DNA from 2 places in the Arthrobacter sp. MDT2-16 genome. Region 1 is predicted to be linked to the other one. Evidence: riboswitches for the same ligand, from Rfam matches in the RefSeq annotation. Region 1 holds a riboswitch; the other holds the start of a gene.
What was found. Region 1 has a riboswitch for cyclic di-GMP ahead of ACX80N_RS02550 (response regulator transcription factor). Riboswitches for the same ligand answer to the same signal wherever they lie in the genome.

Region 1 (7,714 bases):
GAGGTAGCGGGCCCCGATGCCGAGTGCGGTGAACCACACGAGGCTGCCGAGAGCGGCTCCCCCGGCGAACCACCACTTGCCCGGCACGCCGTGCGTGGTCGCCAGCGTACCCAGCAGCAGCACCGTGTCGAGGTACACGTGGGGGTTGAGCCAGGTCAGGGCGAGGCACGTCCCGAGCGCGGCCCGCCACGACATCGTGGCGGGTCCGCCGTCGGCGTCGAGGTGCTCGCCCCGGAGGGCACGCCGTGCCGCCAGGACCGCGTAGCCGGCCAGGAACGCGGCCCCTGCCCAGCGCACCACCTCGAGGACCACGGGGGCCCGTTCGATGACCGCCCCCAGTCCCCCGACCCCCAGCAGGATCAGCACCAGGTCCGAGAGGGCGCACACCGCCACCACCAGCAGCACATGGGAACGCCTCAGGCCCTGGCGCAGCACGAAGGCGTTCTGCGATCCGATGGCGACGATCAGGGTCAGACCGGCAGCGAGTCCGGTGGCGGCGGTGGTGATCACCTCCTCAACCTAGGAGGCGGCAACCGGTTCAGGCCAGCTAATGATCCTTCAGCATGGTAAGAATTGCTCATGAGGCACGTCGACCCGGCACACGCGGAGGCACTCGCCGCGATCGTGGCCGCCGGAAGCTTCGAGGCAGCGGCAGCGGCCCTCGCGATCACCCCTTCGGCGGTCAGCCAGCGTATCCGCGCACTGGAGGCCGCCGTCGGTCGTCCCGTCATCACCCGGACACGGCCCCTGCGCCCCACGCAGGCCGGTCAGGCCGTGGTCCGCTTCGCCCGGCAGTTCGACCTGCTGGCCGCGGACCTCGCGGCGGACCTCGAGCCGGGCGACCAGGGCGGGCGCCGGCGCATCACGATCGTCATCAATGGCGATTCGCTCCATACCTGGGCGCTGCCCGCCCTGGCCACGGTTGCCGGCACGCTGCAGATCGAGGTGTTGCGCGAGGACCAGGAGCACTCGCTCGACCTGCTCCGCAGCGGTGCGGCGGCGGCCGCCATCACGTCGGTCGCCGCCGCAGTCCGGGGGTGCTCGTCCCATCCGCTCGGGATCATGCGCTACGTCCCGGTGTGCACACGGGAGTTCCGCCGGACCTGGTTCCGGGACGGTGCGACGACGGAGCAGCTCGGCGTCGCCCCCGTGATCGTCTTCGACCGGAAGGACGACCTGCAGGACCGGTACCTCCGCTCGCGCTCGCGTCGCACCCTCGACCCGCCGCGCCACTACGTCCCCGCGGCCCAGGAGTTCATCGACGCCATCCGGCTCGGCATGGGCTGGGGGCTCGTCTCCGAACTGGAGCTGAGGGGCGAGGCCGACCGCCGGGCCTTCGAGGCCCTCGAACCGGGCGGCCACGTGGACGTGCCGCTGTACTGGCAGCAGTGGCGTCACGGCTCGACAGCGCTGTCCGCCGTCAGTGACGCGGTACGCCATCATGCAGTCATCCTCCGGCAGCCCGATGCGGCGCCGCGGTGACCTCCGCAGCCGCGGAGGAACGCCACGCCGAACCGCGCCGGGCCGTTGGTCGCTGCGGTGTCACCGGGGGTTGCTAATATCGTCGGGCGGGCAACCGCTCGTCGACAAAGGCAAACCCGGTGCGAGCCGGGGACGCAAAGCCACGGGACCCATGCGGTCAGCCGGGCCGCCGAACAGAAGAGGTCCACGCAGTATGCCAAGGACGCCTCAATTCCATACAGCCCCCGCACCGGTCGGACGGATCGTCCTCGAGCAGGCCCCTGCGGGCACGCAGCACCATCACGGGGTAACACGCCATGAATAGCCCTGCGCCCGGGGACGTCCGGCCGGCCGTCGTGATCGAGGACGACCTCGACATCCGCAACCTGGTCTCCGCCATCCTGGAGCAGGGAGGCTTCCAGGTCACCGGCGCGGCCACCGGTCGCGAGGGCGTCGACGTCGTGCGTCGGGAACACCCGACCGTGGTGACCCTGGACATCGGGCTGCCCGACATCGACGGGTACGAGGTCCTGCGGAGGATCCGCTCGACCACGGACTGCTACGTGATCGTCCTGAGCGGCCGCGCGGACGAACTGGACATCCTGACCGCCCTGCAGGCCGGCGCGGACGACTACGTCCTGAAACCGTTCCGTCCCCGCGAGCTCCGGGCACGCATCGACGCGATGCTCCGCCGGCCCCGTGCCGGGCAGATGGCACAGCATCCGTCGGGCCGGTCCGCGGTACCCGTGACGGTGGTCGCTCCGTCCGTCCCCGACCGTCGGCAGGCCTCCGACACCCTCCTGCGCAACGGCGCGCTCGTGGTGGACGGCGAGGCGCGCACGGCGAGTTGCTCCGGTATCGAGTTGCCGCTCACGAAGACCGAGTTCAACCTGCTCCACGAACTCCTGCGCAGCAACGGCGCCGTCCGGACGAAGGAGGAGCTGGTACGCGTCTCGCGGGGCAAGGACTACCGCGGATACAACTTCGTGAGCCGCACCGACGAACGCGCCATCGAGGTGCACATCGCGAACCTCCGCCAGAAGCTGGCCCGCACCATGGGGGACCCGGATCTGATCATCACCGTGCGCGGGGTCGGATTCCGGATCATGCCGCAGGGCACCACCTCGCGCTGAGCCGCCCGCCCCCGGTCAGCGGTGTTCGGGGCGGCTGTCCTGGAACGCGGACACGGTGTCGGCTGCGCACGCGCGGAGACGCGCCACCGAGCGCCGGGCGTCCTCGAGGCTGCCGGCCCTGATCGATCGCTGCGTGGCACCTGCCGCCTGGGCGAGGCGTACGGCGCCCACCATCGTGGCGGACGTCGTCACGCTGAGCACGGCGTCCTCCGCCCCCATCGCGTCGTCGTCCTGGAGCCGGCCGTCGAGCCGGTCGATCTTCCCCGCCAGCGAATCGCAGAAGTCGCGCGCGAAGCGCTCCACCACCGAGGGGTCCGAGAAATCGCGCCTCATGTCCCGGAGGACGTCCGGGTCGAGGAGCTGCGCCGCCCTTCCTGGCGCGTCCGGGACCCGGACGGCGTCGTGGAGGGGCACCGTACCGTGGTCCTGGTCAGGACGCGGCGGCGTGGATGGGGTGGGCACAGTCCAAGATTAGTGACGGGTCCGCTGCCGGGCGCGGTACCCGGATGTTCTTGCGCAAAGCTTGCGGAAGGTCGGCGGTTCGTGCTCGACGGCGGGATGAGCGGGCTACCGCGGGGACGCCACTTTCCCGAGCGGTGACGGCCACCAGATCCCCGGCCCGATGTCGTAGGCCAGCGCGGGGATCAGCAGCGACCGCACCAGCACGGTGTCCAGCAGCACGCCGAACGCCACGATGAAGGCGATCTGCGCGAGGAACAGGATCGGGATGACCCCCAGCGCGGCGAAGGTCGCGGCCAGGACCACCCCCGCCGAGGTGATGACACCGCCGGTGACCCCGAGTCCACGCAGGATCCCCGGCCGGGTGCCGATGCGCAGGGACTCCTCGCGCACCCGGGTCATCAGGAAGATGTTGTAGTCCACGCCCAGCGCCACGAGGAACACGAACGCGAAGAGCGGCACCGACGCATCCGCGCCCTCGAACCCGAAGACGTTGTTGAACACCAGCGCCGACACCCCGAGCGCGGTCGCGTTCGAGAGCGCCACGCTGGCCACGAGGAGCACCGGCGCCACGACCGAGCGCAGCAGGATGATGAGGACTACGAGGATGACGGCGAGGACGATCGGGATGATCTTCACCAGGTCGGCGAGCGCGGTGTCGTTCGTGTCCACCGCCACCGCCGTGACGCCCCCCAGGAGCGAATCCGGGCTGGCGTCGTCGAGCGCGGCCCTCAGGTCGCGGACCACGCCCTCCGCCTGGCCGGAGTCGGCCTGGTACGCCAGCGTCCCGCTGATGAGCACGCGGCCGTCCTCGACGACGGCGGCGCCGGTGGGGTCGGCGGTCAGGGCCGCCTCCGAGATCCCCTCCTGCGCGGTGACGATGTCGAGTGCCGTCTGCCGGTCCGCCTCCGGCGCCACGACGTAGACCGGGCTCCCGGATCCGGCGTCGAAGTGCCGGCCCAGTGCCTCCTGGCCGTCGACGGCGTTGGAGGGCGCGAGGATCAGGGCCGACTGCGGGACGCCGCTTGCCTGGAGCTGGGTCAGCCCGAGCGCCCCGGCCACGAGGACGAGCAGGGACACGACCCAGAGGACCCGCGGGCGACGGGCCACCAGCAGGGCCACGCTCCGCCAGATCCCCCTGAGCCGCTCGAGCCCGGTCTCCGGGCCGGACGCCGTCGGGGCGGCGTGCCTGCCGTGATGAGGAGGGACGACGGTGGCGAGTTCCGGGTTGTAGCGCGGGACCAGCGGCCAGAACGCTGCCCTGCCGAAGAGCAGCAGGAAGGCGGGCAGGAGGGAGAGCGCCGCTCCGAGCGAGAAGACGATGCCGATCGCGGCGATGGGCCCCAGGCTCTTGTTCGAGTTGAGGTCGGAGAAGAGCAGGCACAGCAGGCCGAGGATCACCGTGGCACCAGAGGCGACGATCGGCTCCACGGCGCCTCGGTACGCCACGCGCATGGCCTCCCATCGGGTCCCGTGCTCGGCGAGCGCCTCCCGGAACCGGGCGACGAGCAGCAGCGCGTAGTCGGTCGCCGCACCGATCACGAGGATCGAGAGGATCCCCTGGCTCTGCCCGCTGAGCTGGATCCAGTCGAGCTTCGCGAGCCAGAAGACGAGCAGGATCGACGTCGAGAGTGCGAACACCGAGGTCAGGAGGACGAGGAACGGCAGCACGACGGAGCGGTAGACCGCGAGCAGGATCAGGAACACCGCGCCGAGTGCCACACCGAGCAGGATGCCGTCGATCCCACCGAACGCGTCCACGAGGTCGTTGGTGAATCCGGCGGGTCCTGTGACGTACCCGCTCACGCCGTCGGGGAGCTCGTCCGTCAGCACCGTGCGCAGTTCGCCGACCACCTCGGCGAGTTCGGCGTCCGAGGAGACGAAGGCGATGTACTGCACCGCGAAGCCGTCCTCGGAGGGGATGGGCCCTGCGACGGCCGGCGCACCCTCGGCGGGTGGCTCGAGCCCCTCGACCTGCCCGAGCGTCGCACCGAGGTCGGCGTAGGGACCGAGGTCCCGCGGGTCGATGGCCGCGTCCGACTCGGCCACGATCACCGCCGGGATGGCGTCGGAGTCGCTGAAGCGCTGCTGCAACTCACCCGCCGCCGTCGACTCGGCGCTCCTGGGCAGGAACGATGCCTGGTCGTTGCTCGAGACCTCCTCGAGCCGACCGAAGGTGGGACCGCCCACGGCGGCACCGACCAGCCAGACCAGCACGACGACCGCGGGCAGCAACACCCTCAACCATCTGTTCCTCATGACGTTCCTGCCCTCTCGAAGGTATCTCTGCAATAAAGTATATCTATGGTGGAGATAATCATAACCGGCCTAAACTGGAGGGGAAAGAAGGCGAGGACCCATGGCCGCGAGGGAAGAACTCATGGCACTGCTGCGGCAGTTCACGGTCGAGACGGACCGCTACGTCGACACCGTCAGCGAGCGGGACAGCCTCTACCGCACCGATCTCCATGCGCTGAGCATCATGATGGGCGCCGCCCGCGCGGGTCTCACCGTCACTCCGGGCCTGCTGCGGGAGGAACTGAACCTCAGCTCACCGGCCACCACCGCGCTCGTGGACCGTCTCGGTTCGGCCGGCCACGTCACGAGGCGTCGCAGCGACGTCGACCGGCGGCAGGTGCACCTCGAGATGACGGAGAAGGCACGCTCCACGGGGGCGATGCTGTTCGCCCCCCTCGCCCGGCACATCGACGCCGTCTTCGACCGGTACTCCGAGGAGCAGCTGGCGCTCCTGCGGGACATGCTGCAGGACGTCACCGACGCCACCGTGGCCGCCCGTGATGTGGCGCTGGACGACGTGGATGCTGGCTGAGGACGACGCCGCCGGTTAGCCTTCGGAGCATGAACAGCGAGGTCTACTCCCACGGACACCACCCGAGCGTCACGACGGCGCACGCGGCGCGCACCGTCGCGTCGTCGGCCGCCTACCTCGAGCCTCTCCTCGAAGCCGGCCTCGACGTGCTCGACGTCGGCTGCGGACCTGGGAGCATCACCGCCGGATTCGCCGACCTCGTGGCCCCGGGCTCGGTGGTGGGGATCGACAGTTCGGCGGACGTCATCGCGCAGGCGGCGGAGGCCCATGCGGACCTCGCCAACGCCGCATTCCGCGTGGGCAACGTCTACGACCTCGATGCACCGGACGAGTCCTTCGACGTCGTGCATGCGCACCAGCTCCTGCAGCACCTGGCGGACCCGGTGGCCGCGCTGCGCGAGATGCGCCGCGTCGTGCGCCCGGGCGGGCTCGTCGCGGCCCGCGAGGCGGACTTCGGCGCCATGACGTGGTTTCCCGCGGTCGACGAACTCGACGAGTGGCGGGAGCTCTACGGGACGCTTGCACGGGGCAACGGCGGCGAGCCCGACGCCGGGCGCAGGCTTCCCGGCTGGGCGGCGGCTGCGGGGTTCGCGGACATCGAGGTGTCCTCGACCAGCTGGGTCTACGCCACGGCCGAGGACCGCCGCGTCCATGCCGAGTCCTGGGCCCAGCGCGTGCTGCACTCGGCCTTCGCCGGACAGACCCTGGAGCGCGGCCTCGCCGACCAGCAGACCCTGGACCGCCTCGCCGAGGGGTGGCGCAGGTGGTCGCGGATGGACGACGGCGTGTTCCTGGTGCCGAGCGTGGAGATCCTCGCGCGGGCCTGACCCTTCGACCGGCAGCCCGACGGCGTCGACCCGACCCCGGACGGGCACCGCAGCTAGGCTGGCGTGATGTACCGCATCGTCACCGTCTGCACCGGGAACATCTGCCGCTCCCCCATGGCCGAACTCATGCTGGCCCGCGCCTTCGCGGACGCGGGCATGGGCGACGACGTCGCCGTCGACTCCGCGGGCACCACGGACTGGGAGGCCGGGCGGCCGATCGACGAGCGGGCCGCCGCGAAACTGACCGAACTCGGCATCGACAGCCACGGACACCGTGCACGCCGGTTCGAGCAGGAATGGTACGGCGAGCGTGACCTCATCCTCGCCCTCGACCTGGACCACTACGGATTCCTGCGCACGAACGCGCCCGACGACGGCGCCCGCGAGAAGATCCACCTCCTGCGCGAGTTCGACCCCACGACCACGGACACGGACCTCGAGCACCTCGGCATCTACGACCCCTGGTACGGCGACGCCAGCGATTTCGAGGCGACCTGGGCGATGGTGGACGGCGCGGTGGACGGCGTCGTCAAGTACGTCCGCAACGAGCTCGACGCCGACGGTTCGGAGCCCTGACCCACGGCGCATACCATGAACGGGTGAATCCCTCCCTCTGGCTTGCGCTGCTCGGCGCACAGACGCTCATCAGCTTCATGCCGGGTGCGGGAGCCGTGAACACCATGAGCAACGCGCTGACGGTCGGGTTCCGCCGCTCCATCTGGGGCATCCTGGGGCAGCAGGCGGCACTGCTGGTCCACATCGGCATCGCCGGGGCGGGCGTGGGCCTCCTCGTCGCGAACTCGCCCCTCGCCTTCGACCTCATCCGCTACACCGGCGCCGCCTACCTCGTGTACCTCGGGGTGTGGAAGTTCCTCGCGAAGCCCGAGCACAGCGAGGTCCGCGCCCTGCAGGTCAGCGAGGGAGCCTCGTCGATGTTCCGCCGGGGTGTCTGGGTGAACCTGCTCAACCCGAAGGCGATCGTGTTCTTCCTCGCGCTCATCCCC
Region 2 (7,714 bases), 210 kb from region 1:
GCGGTCCGCGCCCTCCGGTGTCGCGGCGAGCGGCGAGTCCGGGGAACTCCCCACCCATGCGGCGAGATCAGCCACCTTCGACACCCCACCCGGCTCGGCGGGGTCGGCGAAGACGTAGATGCGCCAGCGTCCGTCCGCCGTCGCGTGGTGCCCGAGGTGCATCGGGACGCCGTCGCACACCCGCACCACCGGCGCCGACTTGAAGCGCTTGCCGATCGGGAAGCCCGTGGCGAGGTCCTGGTGCGCGGGCTCCGCGACGAGGAGGGAGGGCGCGTACTGGGTGCGGAAGCCCGCCGGGAACTCGGCGGTGCTGACGTAGAAGTCCTCGAGCTCGGACGGGTCGGCGAAGTCCTCGGGCTTGCGGGCCATGAGCGCGGACCACTCCTTGTCGAACTCGATGAGGTCCTTCGCGACCACCTGACGCTCGGCGGAGTACGTGGCGAGCAGGGCCTCGGGGCTGCGCCCCTCGAGCACGTGCCCGAGTTTCCAGCCGAGGTTGAAGCCGTCCTGCATGGAGACGTTCATGCCCTGGCCGGCCTTCGCGCTGTGCGTGTGGCAGGCGTCGCCGGTGATGAAGACCCGCGGCGTGCGGGTGCCCGCCTCCTCCGGCAGGACGTCGTCGAACCTGTCGGTCAGGCGGTGGCCCACCTCGTACACGCTGTGCCAGGCGACGTTGCGCACGTCGAGGGTGTAGGGGCTGAGGATGGTGTTGGCCCTCGCGATGATCTGCTCGATCATGGTGCTGCGGATGGCACCCTTGGTCGCCGGGTCCACCTCGCCGAGGTCCACGTACATGCGGAACAGGTGCCCGCCCTCGCGCGGGATGAGGAGGATGCTGCCGCCGGAGCCCGACTGGATGGCGCACTTGCGGCGGATGTCGGGGAAGTCGGTCACGGCGACGGCGTCCATGACGCCCCACGCGTGGTTGGCCTGGTCCCCGGCGAGGCTGCAGCCGATGGCCTGGCGGACCATGCTGCGGGCGCCGTCGGCCCCCACCACGTACCTGGCCCGGACTGTGCGCTCCTCGCCCTCGCGTTCCCCCGCGGTGTGCACCAGGGTGACCGTGACCGGGTACTCCCGGGCGTCGTCGACCTCCAGCCCGGCGAACTCGAAGCCGTAGTCGGGCTCCATGCGCGTGGGCGCGTTCCGCATGAATTCGGCGAAGTAGTCGAGGACGCGCGCCTGGTTGACGATCAGGTGGGGGAACTCGCTGATGCCGGTCTCGTCGTCCTCCGGGCGGGCCGTGCGGATGATGCGGGAGGGGTCCGCCGGATCCGGCTTCCAGAAGGCCATCTCGACGATCCGGTAGGCCTCGTCGGTGATGCGCTGGGCGAAGCCGAACGCCTGGAAGGTCTCGACGCTGCGGGCCTGGATGCCGTCGGCCTGGCCGATGGCGAGCCTGCCCGGGCGCCGTTCCACGATCCGCGTGGTGATGCCGGGGAACTGCGAGAGCTGTGCGGCGGTGATCATGCCGGCGGGGCCGGTGCCGATGATCAGGACGTCGACCTCGTCGGGCAGCTCCTGGGGGCGGTCGAGACCGACCCCGGCTGCAGGCCGGACCCGGGGGTCACCCGAGACGTAACCGTGGTGGTGGAATTGCACGGGCTTCCTCACTTCGTCGTGGTCGTGCCGCTACCGCTGTGTTCGATAATCGAACACAGCGTTCTACTATCGTGACGCCGATGCTAGCCGGGGAGGACCCGGGACTCAAGGGTGCGGGTCCTGCACAGAACCTGCCGTTATCCTTCGCGCCACTGCCCGGCCCCGTCGACGGCCGTGGGGGATGATGGGAGGACCCCGACTCCACTCCTGATGATCGGGGCGTTCCGGGCGACCGCCCGGAAGCAAAGGCAAACCCGGTGCGAACCGGGGACGCAAAGCCACGGGACCCTCCGGGTCAGCCGGGCTACCGAACCCGTGAAGGCGTCAATCATGGTCTCCCCCCTGCCCGTCTCCCGATCATCGTCAGCAGTCCCAGCCACGGCGGACCGGCACTCCGTCCTGCGCGTTCTCCTGCTGATCTGCGGTGTCATCCTCTTCTCGGCAGGCGGTCCTCCCGCCGCGCAGGCTGCCGCGTCCATCAGCCTCAGCAGTACGACGGGACCGACGGGAACATCCGTGACCGTCACCGGAGCGGGATTCCCGAAGAACACCAAGGGCTCGATCACGGACGGAGCAACAGCCACGGCGATCAGCACCAACGGAAAGGGCTCCTTCCTGTCCTCGGTCGTCATCGCACCCGGGCCCTCCGTCGTCACGATCACCGCGACCGCCGGTTCTGCATCGGCGTCGTCCGTGTTCACGGTCACCGCCCCCGCACCGACGCAGGAGCCGGAGATGCGGGGGAAGGACATCAGGTTCGGTATCGGCACCAACGGTGGACCGGCAGCGGGAGCGGAGATCGATGAGGTAGCAGCCCTCGCCGGAGAGGCACCCTCCCTGGTGCTGTCGTACAAGGATTTCAACCAGGCCCCGCCCCTCGCCGAACTGGATGCCGCCCGGGCCCGGGGCGCACAGACCCTGCTGACCTGGGAGCCATGGTCCTGGGGAGGTGGCACCGACCAGCCTGCCTACTCCCTCGACCGCATCGCGGCCGGCGACTTCGACGCCTACCTCCGCCAGTGGGGGTCCGCCCTGGGGCAGTGGGGCCAGCCGGTGTACCTGCGCTTCGGACACGAGATGAACGGGGACTGGTACCCGTGGGCCGAAGGAGTCAACGGCAACGGTGCCGGCGACTACATCGCCGCGTACCGTCACGTCCACGACGTCGTCGCCTCGACCGGCGCTTCCAACATCCGCTGGGTGTGGAACCCGAACGTCCCCTACTGGGGTTCCACGCCCCTTCCGGAGCTGTACCCGGGCGGCGACTACGTCGACGTCGCGGCACTCGACGGCTACAACTGGGGTACCTCGCAGACGTGGAGTGCCTGGCAGGAACCGCAGGCCCTGTTCGGGGAAGGATTGTCGCAGGTGAGGTTCCTCGCACCCGGCAAGCCGGTCATGATCGCCGAGACCGCGTCCTCGGAGGTCGGCGGATCGAAGGCGGCATGGAATACCCGCCTCTTCGACTACCTCTCGGCGCAACCCGACGTCATGGCCGTGATCTGGTTCCACATCGACAAGGAAGCCGACTGGCGTATCAACAGCAGCGACGCCTCGGCCGACGCTTTCAGGACGGCTCTGGCCAACCGGCGCTAGTCCCTTCCGCACCGGCCCGCGCCCGCCTCCGTGTGCTGGAGGCGGGCGCGGGTCTACGCCAGAGGCCCACCGCAGGTCGGAGGCTCCCCGGCGAAGCGATACCAGTCGGGGAGCGCCGCGGTGAATTCGGACCGTATGGCCGCATCCTCCACCGCCGTCCAGTCCTCGGGGTGGAAGACCTGGTCCCACCAGACGCGTTTGATGTTCAGGGGTAGGTGCTGCCCCAGTGGTAGAGGGACATGCCCACCCAGTCGACGGCGTCGCCCCCCGGATGATAGGGCGCGTAGGGATCGTCATCGGACGTCAGGACTCCGTCACCGGTGACGTCTAGGTCGGAGAACCCCGCCGCGCCGGGCAGCGCTTCGTGCGCACCGCCGGCGAAGGGGAAGTCCGCGAAGGTGACAGCCACTGCAGGGTGCCGGCCCAGCTCCTCCGCACACTGGGCGAGAGTCTCCCGACCCCACTCCGGGTTCACACCCATCAGCGTCCCGTCAGCCGGGGCAGGCCTGCTCCCGTCGGGAGGCTCACAGGGAGACGCGGCGGCATTCAGATTGCAAGCCGACAGGGAGAGGAGGAGCGCAGGAAGCATCCGCCTGAGACGTGAGACCACCCCCTCGATCTACTGGCGGCTTCCTGGTGCCACCCGTCGCCGGGCGGGTGTCGCCCGATCCCGGCAGTGTCGGTGTGGTCTGCGACAGGTCGACCGCCTGTCCGGTCCTGACCGGGCTCGAGCAGGGAACGACGACGACGCCGTGCGAAAAGCATCCGCCCCTTGACGCGCCCTCGACCGCCTGCCTACCCTTCGTATACGATTTGGTACTCGATGAGGAGTCGCGGGTGGAACTGGTTGACGATCGGCTTCTGGCCGCTGCCCGCAAGGTCATCGCGGTCCACATCAACTACCCCAGCCGGGCCGCCCAGCGCGGCCGCACGCCCGAGCAACCGTCCTACTTCCTGAAGCCGTCATCGTCGCTCGCCCTGTCCGGGTCCGCCGTCGAGCGACCGGCCGGCTGCGAGCTGCTCGGGTTCGAGGGCGAGATCGCGCTCGTCATCGGCACGTCCGCCCGCCGGGTCTCCCCCGCCGATGCCTGGCGCCATGTCGGATGGGTCACCGCGAGCAACGATCTCGGCGTCTACGACCTGCGCTACGCCGACAAGGGCTCGAACCTGCGCTCGAAGGGCGGCGACGGCTTCACACCCGTCGGTCCCGGCCTCCTGCCCGCCGATGCCGTCGACCCCGGGGACCTCAGGATCCGCACCTGGCTCAACGGCACCCTCGTGCAGGACGACACGACGGCCGACCTCCTCTTCCCGTTCTCCCGGCTCGTCGCGGACCTGTCGCAGCTGCTGACCCTCGAACCCGGCGACATCATCCTCACCGGCACACCCGCCGGGGCCTCCGTCGCGGTCCCGGGTGACGTCCTCGAGGTCGAGGTCGGCGCGGGCGCTCTCTCCACCGGGCGGCTCAGTACCCGCGTGAGCGAGGGCGCGACGCCGCTGGGCGACTTCGGGGCCCGGCCCCGGGCCGACGACGTCCAGCGCGAGGAGGCCTACGGGTCGCGCGAGGCCGCAGGGCTGCCCGTGGCCGGGCCGCAGGTGGTGCTGACACCCGAGCTGAAGGCGACGCTCGAGAGCGTCTCCACCGCCACGCTCTCCTCCCAGCTGCGCAAGCGCGGCCTGAACAACGTCAGCATCGACGGCCTGACCTCCACCCGGCCAGGGCAGCGCGTCGTCGGCCTCGCCCGCACCCTGCGCTACGTCCCCAACCGCGAGGACCTCTTCAAGCAGCACGGTGCAGGCTACAACGCCCAGAAGAGGGCGATCGACACGGTGAACGAGGGCGAGATCCTCGTGATGGAGGCCCGCGGAGAGAAGGGCACCGGCACCGTCGGGGACATCCTCGCGCTGCGCGCCCAAGTGCGCGGAGCCGCGGCGATCATCACCGACGGTGGCGTCCGGGACTTCGCGACGGTGGCCGCGATGGACATGCCCACCTTCTACGCCAACCCGCACCCTGCCGTGCTCGGCCGCCGCCACATCCCGTGGGACACCGACGTGACCATCGCCTGCGGCGGAACCACCGTCCAGCCCGGCGACATCATCGTGGCCGACGCCGACGGCATCCTCGTGATCCCGCCCGCCCTCGCCGTCGAGCTCGCGGAGGATTCGGTCGCGCAGGAACGCGAGGAGACGTTCATCGCCCTCATGGTCGCCGAGGGGCACGGCGTGGACGGCCTGTATCCGCTGAACGCCGCCTGGCGGGCACGGTACGAGACATGGCAGGCGGGCCGGTCCGGTGACTGAGGTGGCCGGGACCCCGCAGGACACCGCGGAAGGCAGCAAGTCGCAGCGGGCCTACACCGCCGTGACGGCGCGGATCGTGGACGGCACCTACCCGCCCGGGCACCGCCTCGTCCTTGCGGCGATCGCGCAGGACCTCGGCGTGAGCGTCGTGCCCGTCCGGGAGGCCATCCGCCGCCTCGAGGCGGAGGGCCTGGTGACCTTCCAGCGCAACGTGGGAGCCACCGTCGCGGGCATCGATCCCACCGAGTACCTCTACACGATGCAGACCCTGAGCCTCGTCGAAGGTGCCGCGACGGCCCTGTCCGCCCCGCTCATCGGGCCGGAGGACATCGTCCGTGCCCGTGCCGTCAATGAGGAGATGCGCACCTGCCTGGAGCACTTCGACCCGGTGCGGTTCACGCGGCTGAACCAGGACTTCCACGCCATCCTCTTCGAGCACTGCCCGAACCCGCACATCCTCGACCTCGTGCACCGCGGCTGGAACCGGCTGGCGTCCCTGCGGTCCTCGACCTTCCGCTTCGTCCCGGGCCGTGCCCGCGCATCGGTCGAGGAGCACGACGCCCTGCTCGTGCTCATCGAGGCGGGCGCCGACGCCGACGCCATCGAGCGCTCGGCCCGCGCCCATCGCAGCGCCACCCTCGACGCCTACCTGGCGCACGCCCAGGACACCCGCCCTTGACCGCACGCACGCCCAGACCACCGTCCAGAACCACCGTGAGGACCCACCGATGACCACCACCGGCACCGCGACCGAGCAGTACATCCCCGAGGGGCTGCCCTCCTCCATCCAGCACTACATCGGCGGCCGTTTCGTGGACTCCGTGAACGGGGCCACGTTCGACGTCCTCGACCCCGTGTCCAACACCCCCTACGCCACGGCGGCCGCCGGGCAGCAGGAGGACATCGACCTCGCCGTCGCCGCCGCCCGCGAGGCGTTCACGAACGGCCCGTGGCCGCGGATGAAGCCCCGTGAGCGCGCCCGGGTGCTGAACCGGATCGCCGATGCCGTGGAGGCCCAGGAGGCACGGCTCGCCGAGCTGGAGACGTTCGACACCGGCCTGCCCATCACCCAGGCGAAGGGCCAGGCGTTGCGGGCGGCCGAGAACTTCCGCTTCTTCGCGGACCTGATCGTGGCGCAGTTCGACGACGCGATGAAGGTCCCCGGTTCGCAGATCAACTACGTGAACCGCAAGCCCATCGGCGTCGCCGGGCTCATCACCCCGTGGAACACGCCCTTCATGCTGGAGTCCTGGAAACTTGCCCCCGCCCTGGCCACGGGTAACACGGTGGTCCTCAAGCCCGCCGAGTTCACCCCCCTCTCCGCGTCGCTCTGGGCGCAGATCTTCAAGGACGCCGGGCTGCCCGACGGCGTGTTCAACCTCGTCAACGGACTCGGGGAGGAAGCCGGGGACGCCCTCGTGAAGCACCCCGACGTGCCCCTGATCTCCTTCACGGGCGAGACCACCACGGGTCAGACGATCTTCCGGAACGCCGCGGCCAACCTCAAGGGACTCTCGATGGAGCTCGGAGGGAAGTCGCCCTGCGTCGTGTTCGCGGACGCCGACATCGATGCCGCGATCGATTCGGCCCTGTTCGGGGTGTTCTCCCTCAATGGGGAGCGCTGCACCGCCGGATCCCGCATCCTCGTGGAGCGTCCCGTGTACGAGGAGTTCTGCGAGAAGTACGCCGCGCGGGCGAGGACCATCGTGGTCGGCGACCCGCACGACCCCAAGACAGAGGTCGGTGCTCTGGTGCACCCCGAGCACTTCGAGAAGGTCGCCTCCTATGTCGAGATCGGCAAGACCGAGGGCCGCCTGCTCGCCGGCGGCGGACGCCCGGAGCACCTCCCGCACGGCAACTACATCGCCCCCACGGTGTTCGCGGACGTCTCCCCCGATGCGCGGATCTTCCAGGAGGAGATCTTCGGCCCCGTCGTCGCCATCACCCCCTTCGACACCGACGAAGAGGCCCTGGAGCTGGCCAACAACACCCGCTACGGACTCGCGGCCTACGTGTGGACGAAGGACCTGACCCGCGCCCACACCTTCGCCCAGAGCGTCGAGGCCGGGATGGTGTGGCTCAACAGCCACAACGTCCGCGACCTCCGCACGCCCTTCGGCGGTGTCAAGGCCTCCGGGCTCGGCCACGAGGGCGGCTACCGTTCCATCGACTTCTACACCGACCAGCAGGCCGTGCACATCACCCTCGGCAC

Region 2: another riboswitch for cyclic di-GMP. It lies ahead of ACX80N_RS03620 (glycoside hydrolase family 26 protein); the one in region 1 lies ahead of ACX80N_RS02550 (response regulator transcription factor).

Annotation. Positions count from the first base shown of each region.
Region 1 is NZ_JBTNDP010000001.1:525,908-533,621, forward strand. It holds gene ACX80N_RS02540 (LysE/ArgO family amino acid transporter) at 1-510, opposite strand, end outside; gene ACX80N_RS02545 (ArgP/LysG family DNA-binding transcriptional regulator) at 580-1,482, shown strand; cyclic di-GMP riboswitch class I at 1,582-1,656, shown strand; gene ACX80N_RS02550 (response regulator transcription factor) at 1,779-2,594, shown strand; gene ACX80N_RS02555 (hypothetical protein) at 2,610-3,056, opposite strand; gene ACX80N_RS02560 (MMPL family transporter) at 3,162-5,312, opposite strand; gene ACX80N_RS02565 (MarR family winged helix-turn-helix transcriptional regulator) at 5,413-5,883, shown strand; gene ACX80N_RS02570 (methyltransferase domain-containing protein) at 5,913-6,710, shown strand; gene ACX80N_RS02575 (low molecular weight protein-tyrosine-phosphatase) at 6,777-7,286, shown strand; gene ACX80N_RS02580 (LysE family transporter) at 7,310-7,714, shown strand, end outside.
Region 2 is NZ_JBTNDP010000001.1:733,883-741,596, forward strand. It holds gene ACX80N_RS03615 (FAD-binding monooxygenase) at 1-1,602, opposite strand, end outside; cyclic di-GMP riboswitch class I at 1,840-1,914, shown strand; gene ACX80N_RS03620 (glycoside hydrolase family 26 protein) at 1,933-3,198, shown strand; gene ACX80N_RS03625 (hypothetical protein) at 3,404-3,607, opposite strand; gene ACX80N_RS03630 (fumarylacetoacetate hydrolase family protein) at 4,036-5,502, shown strand; gene ACX80N_RS03635 (GntR family transcriptional regulator) at 5,495-6,181, shown strand; gene hpaE (5-carboxymethyl-2-hydroxymuconate semialdehyde dehydrogenase) at 6,231-7,714, shown strand, end outside.